2 regions of the Colwellia sp. BRX8-5 genome follow, and region 1 is predicted to be linked to the other one. Evidence: predicted binding sites of a transcription regulator. Region 1 holds the regulator's gene; the other holds the start of a gene.
The links. The regulator LexA, encoded in region 1, represses DNA repair genes until DNA is damaged. The targets are predictions, from matches to a motif close to TACTGTATNNNNATACAGTA.

Region 1 (3,213 bases):
TTTATCAATAGCAAATTGCTCATCTAGCCAAGTGAAATTAGCGTTTAGTTGATTTGTCGCTAACAAATTTTTGGCGTAGGTTTTTCCACAAATAATATGCAGAGTTTGCTTAGTGGTTGATAACTGAGGCGGAGAAAATAATAAAGCCGTTTGAGAGCCTTGCTGCAGCAAAAATCGCTCTCGATATTTTTGCCAAGTTGGCGCAAGTGTTGAGTAAGCGAATTTTTCTTTATCGAGTGCGTAAAGCAGCTTCGCATAAACATTGAAAACTTTCCGCCAACCATTGCCACAAGCTTGATTAACCATCTCTATTTCGCCCAAGGTTAGCGGCGATAGACAAGATAATTGCTGATATTCAAGCATACTCGGTTTATTGCCAATATAAACGGCGACGCTAAAGTTTGAGCAACCTAAACCAATAACATTCAATGGTACTTAACTCATTTTACGTGGGGGGTATGTTGAATTGTAAATTTATAATCGAGACAAGTAAAACGTCCTTAAAATTTTTTTGCTTGAATGTATGTAGTTACTGGTAAAGTTAGATCGATTGAAGATTATCAATGTCTAACAGATAACTAATATAAAATGTTAATATCGTATAGCTTTCTATGGCTATTTAAAGGTCCACGCGAGAAGTTTATCGAAAAAAATGACATTACAAGGGTAATGGTTTCAAATTTTGTTGGAGAAAACTGTTTTATATTTTATATTTGTGGCAGCTAAAAATATATTGCTTAGCTGCTGTTTAACATGACTACAGTATCAATAATGAATTCTAAAAAAAAATGATGGAGCGCAGCTATGAATGAAAAAATTGCAGCACTTAAGTCAGACCTAGCGCTACTTAAAGAACAATTTAGTAAAAAAATTACTGATGCAGAAACTCGTTTAAAAAATATGATTGAACAAGAAAGCTTAGATACTTCGGTTGAACGTGGCTATAAAATTCAAGCTTCTTTTGAAGAGCCAGCAGATTCTTTAGCTAATGGTGAATGTGTAATTTTACTGCATGGGCTTGCACGTTCGGCTAACTCCATGAAAGCTATTGAAAAACGATTGTTAGCAGAAGGATATTTTGTGATAAATATCAACTACCCTTCTAGAGATTATTCGATAGAAGAGTTGGCTGAAAAAGTGATTTCTAAAGCGCTATTAATTTGTGAAAATCGCCAAGTTAACTTTGTTACCCATTCAATGGGCGGTATATTAGTTCGCCAATATTTAAGTATGCATAAAATACCTAATTTACATAAAGTCGTGATGCTAGGTCCACCAAACAAAGGCAGTGAAGTTGTTGATAAACTAAAAAATACACCTGGTTTTAGTTTCATCAATGGTGATGCGGGTATGCAATTAGGTACCGGCGAATTCAGTGTCCCTAGTAACCTTGGCAATGCTAATTTTGATTTGGGTGTTATTGCCGGTAATCAAAGTATTAATTGGATATTATCAACACTTATTCCTGATAAAGATGATGGTAAAGTTTCGGTTGCTAGTACCAAACTTGATGGTATGAATGATCACATTGAAATGGAAACGACCCATCCATTTATGATGAAAAACGAAAAAGTTATCGAACAAGTTATCCATTATTTAAAATCAGGGAGTTTTCAAAAATAATTCGACTAGAAAACTTGCCTTTACTAACGACCTGTATATACTCACAGTAACAACTGTGTAAATTTACAGGCTCCCTATGCTAAATGAAATCAGCGAATTACGCCCTCTAACGAACCGACAACAACAAGTTTTTGATCTGATCAAAGACAAAATAAGCGATACGGGCATGCCACCAACGCGTGCTGAAATAGCCAAGTTTTTTGGCTTTAAATCAGCAAATGCAGCAGAGGAACATTTAAAAGCTTTGGCTAAAAAAGGCTATATAGAAATGTTGCCAGGTACTTCTCGCGGCATTCGTTTGACTGAGAAGTTAATGGAAGAAGCCGGTTTACCTTTAATCGGCAGAGTGGCTGCAGGTGAACCTATTTTAGCTGCAGAGCATGTTGAAGATCATTACAAAGTTGATGGTAATTTGTTCCACCCAGCTGCTGATTACTTATTGAGAGTTAATGGCGAAAGCATGAAAAATATCGGCATACTTGATGGTGACTTGTTAGCGGTTCATCAAACGACCGATGTACAGAATGGCCAAGTAATTGTTGCTCGTGTCGAAGAAAATGTTACGGTTAAACGTTATAAACGAGAAGGTAACATCGTTTACTTACATGCTGAAAATGATGACTTCTCTCCTATAAAAGTCGATTTGTCTGATCAAGAGTTTAATATTGAAGGGTTGGCTGTTGGCGTTATTCGCTCGGCAGACTGGATGTAATTAAGTTAACCTATCCAATAAACTTGGTGGTAACTAAGCCAATTTATCTAACAAATATAGTATTAAATATGTAAAACTGCTCCGCAAACTTTAGTGTATAAAATAGGCTAAAGTTTGCTTTTCTAACCTTTCGTATTCTTTTCATGCAAACCTTTCTCTTTACTAAGAATAATTTTCATTCTAAAGCCCATTCAAACAACTTTATCTTTCTCTGATTAAAAAACAACCAAGATCAATTTTTACAATACGCGTATTTATACTCAGCTGTTTATTTTTAATACTACGGCTACAGCCCTTTGTTATTAGGCCTTTGCCTGTATTAGAGTTGATACTCTATTGTTTTTATTGGTTTTTATTTTAAAATAGCTCGATTTTTAAATTGACCCAGATCAACTTTTAAGTAATTCTAGTTTGGAATGTGTACAAATATAAATATAAGGCGATGTTGTCGACGCTAACTGGTTGATAACAAAATCGCTAAGAAAATAATAAAAATCCGTACTAAAGGATGTGTTTTGTCCTAGGTATCAAGTTTTAAACTTTTATAGGGTGAAGGAGATGTCGTGTGAAAAGACGTAACCTAGGTTGGCTGTTGTTGGGGAGTGTTCTTTCCAGTTCAGCTTGGGCAGATATGCAATTAAATCTGACCAAGGGTGTAACAGAAGTAAGTAGAGATGTTTACGATCTACATATGCTCGCAATGTATATATGTGTAGCAATTGGTGTGGTCGTTTTTGGTGCTATGTTTTGGTCAATGGTTTTCCATCGAAAATCCAAAGGGGCTAAATCAGCAGATTTTCATGAAAGTACAAAAGTAGAAATCCTCTGGACAGCAATTCCCATTGTCATTCTTATCGCTATGGCTGTACCAGCAACAA
Region 2 (3,213 bases), on a different contig from region 1:
GTAACGAGATGCTATGGCAACAACAGGACGTTTATAAATAAAATCATCTATCACTTGTGGTTCATCAACCACGGCAAAATAACAATAGCCCTGCTCTGCAACTAATTGCTCTAGAGACTCAGGACTAAAGACTTCTTGGAAGCCAATAATGTCAGGTTGATATTCACGTAAATATTCAGCAATCCAATGTTGCTTTTTACGCCACTGCTCAGCACTATAAATTCGTTCAAATTCATAGAAAGCATTGGGCGGCTCAAGATAATTAAACAAATTAAAAGTAGCTATTTTAAGCTGTAAATTTGATACAGCTATAGAAGGCAGTATGGGATCTATTTCTTCTGGGGCTTTTTTATCTGGATAGTCGATAATGTTAACTCTAATAAACGTTGAACTGTGAGTATACCTGAGATAAAAAATTAAAAACCAACAAGATAAATTACCATTTAGTTAACAGCTTACTTACGTCACTTTTTGCTGTCTTTGATAACTTCTGTATTAATGCAAAAGGTACAAACTCGTGGTTAATTTTTTCTTCAATATCATCAAGCATCAACAACCACAATTTTGCCGTCATCTCAGCATCAAATAACGCCCGATGAAAAGCCCCATCTGATGGAATATTTTTATAACGAATAAGCGTACCTAATTTATGATTAGGTGCGTCTATATTGATTCTGCGAGAGACAAGTAATGAACAAATAAATTGCCCAAAGTATTTTCGATTAATGTTATTAAACTCAGCGTCCAAGAATTTTTGATCAAAGGAAGCATTATGGGCAAGTAAATTATCGTCCCCCAGAAAATCGGCAAATCGTGCCATCACTTCACCACAAGAGCCGACCTTAGCAAGCATCTGATTAGATATTCCGGTGTATTGCTCAATAAAACCACTGATCCTAAAACCAGGATTCATTAATGATTGAAATTTATCGGTAACCTTACCGTCTACAATTCTAACCGCACCTATTTCTATCGCTCTATCACCTTGATTGGGTGATAGTCCTGTGGTTTCAAAATCAAGTACCACTAACGAATTGGCATTTTCATGCATCTAAGTTAACCCTATAAATTTATGCAGCGCTGATTTTAACGGCTATATTTCAAAATGAAAGTAATCATTACTCGTAAGCAATGTTAAATTATTCTGTTCAATAATCAACTTAGAAACTATACTGTATAAAAACACAGGTGAGATTTAAGTAATGAAAGTTATTCCTATTTACATTGAAGCAGGTATTTCAGGGTTTGAATCACCCGCAGCCGAGTATAAAGAACTGGGGTTATCATTAGATAAACTTCTTATTAGGCATCCTAATGCCACATTTATTGGCCAAGCATCTGGTGAGTCCATGCAGGGTGTGGGCATTTTTGATGGTGATTTACTTATCGTTGATCGCTCACTCACCGCCAGAAATGGTGATGTCATCGTGGCAAATTACAATGGCTGCTTTGTCTGTAAGTTGATTGATAAAAAGCAAGCTCGGCTGTTATCAGCGTCTAAAGATTTTGCGCCAGTTAGCATCAAGCCCGAAGACGACTTTCAATTAGAAGGTATTGTTACTCGCTCTATTCGACTCCATCATCAAGCTCCTGAATTAACCGCATGTATGCATTAGTTGATGCAGTATCTTTTTATGCCAGCGCAGAAAAAGTCTTCGACCCGAGCATAAGAAACAAGCCCGTTGTTGTTTTAACGAATAACGACGGCTGCATTTGTGCTGTTTGTCCTATTGCTCGACGGCTGGGTATTCCAAAATTCACCCCCTATTTTAAGATAAAGGACTTACTACATAAGCATGGTGTAGTGGTACGCTCTTCCAACTACGAGCTATATGCTGACTTAAGTGAAAGAATGATGAATGTTATTGCTAGGTATTGTGATGACCAATATATTTACTCAATTGATGAGTCATTTTTACATTTTAAAAACTATAGTGGCGTTATTAAAGATTGGCACCAATACGGCCATGAAATAAGACGTGCTATTTGGAAAGAAACTCGGTTACCGGTGGGAGTTGGCTTTGGCACAACATCAACCTTAGCTAAAGCAGCAAATCATGCAGCTAAAAAACTTGACGGTTACCAGGGTGTTGCCATTATTGATAACGCGCAAAGTGCGAAAGAAATATTAGAAAAAATGGCGGTAAATGAGGTTTGGGGTATTGGTAATAAAATATCTCAGCGACTAAAGCAGCAAAATATTAGCACAGCTCATCAATTATCAATGCAGTGCCCTAAAATTATGCGCAAGCAATTTAGTGTTATCACTGAACGTACGGTTAACGAATTAAAGGGGATTAGCTGTTTAAGCTGGGATGATGTAAAAGCACCTAAACGGGAAATATTCTCTACACGTAGTTTTGGTCAACGTATTGTAGATATACATACATTACAAGCAGCCTTAACTACCCATAGTACGATAGTCGCTAAAAAAGTAAGGTGTCAATCTTCACTTATCAAAAAACTGCTCGTGTTCGCTTCAAGCTCCCCCCATGATGAAAATTATTATAAACAAACAATGGTTTATACTTTTCCTTTAGCAACAGATAATAGTTGTGATATTGCTACAGCGGTCAGTTTAATACTCGCTGAAATATTTATACCCGGTGTGCATTTTTATCGTTGTGGTGTCGGTGCAATCGCCTTGGAAAGCAGACAACATCAACAAGCTGATTTATTTTTATCTGATCATTCAAACCCAATACTAATGAATTGTCTTGATAGTATTAATAGTCGTTACGGTAAGGGGACATTGACCTTGGGCGCAGAGGGAAAATCAGACTCCTGGCAAATGAAACGGCACTTTTTAAGTCCACAGTACACGAGTAACTGGCAAGACATTCCCAAAATTAGTTGTTAGTGTTATTCGTAAGTTTAGTCACTGTAACCTTGAACTCATAATATTTAAGGATAAAGTTGCTAGTGATATAAAATGTCAAAGGGCTACCACCTTAAAAGATGTTCATCCCCCACTTTAATGCGTCGTAATAACAATTTAACAATCTAGTTTCAGAAATTTTATTACTGTCAATACAACGAGTAACACGCTTACTCGTTGATACTTCATAATGCTTAGCCAATGTTAATAGTTCTGACAATTCACCTTGTTGCTCAGATAACGCCAGTTTGATATCAGATGAAAAAAGAAAACTCTTTACAATATCTGCCATGGGTAAATTTAATATGGCATCTAAATTACTCAATATTCCGGTT

Region 2: H4J62_RS09170 (LexA family transcriptional regulator) is a predicted target of LexA. The motif match lies at 1,171-1,190, and genes of this name have one in related genera.

Annotation. Positions count from the first base shown of each region.
Region 1 is NZ_JACGVR010000002.1:142,826-146,038, reverse strand. It holds gene H4J62_RS02190 (DUF6942 family protein) at 1-429, opposite strand, end outside; gene H4J62_RS02185 (alpha/beta fold hydrolase) at 805-1,623, shown strand; gene lexA (transcriptional repressor LexA) at 1,700-2,335, shown strand; gene coxB (cytochrome c oxidase subunit II) at 2,901-3,213, shown strand, end outside.
Region 2 is NZ_JACGVR010000010.1:90,256-93,468, forward strand. It holds gene H4J62_RS09160 (endonuclease/exonuclease/phosphatase family protein) at 1-270, opposite strand, end outside; gene H4J62_RS09165 (PolC-type DNA polymerase III) at 437-1,051, opposite strand; gene H4J62_RS09170 (LexA family transcriptional regulator) at 1,203-1,616, shown strand; gene H4J62_RS09175 (Y-family DNA polymerase) at 1,604-2,860, shown strand; gene H4J62_RS09180 (EAL and HDOD domain-containing protein) at 2,952-3,213, opposite strand, start outside.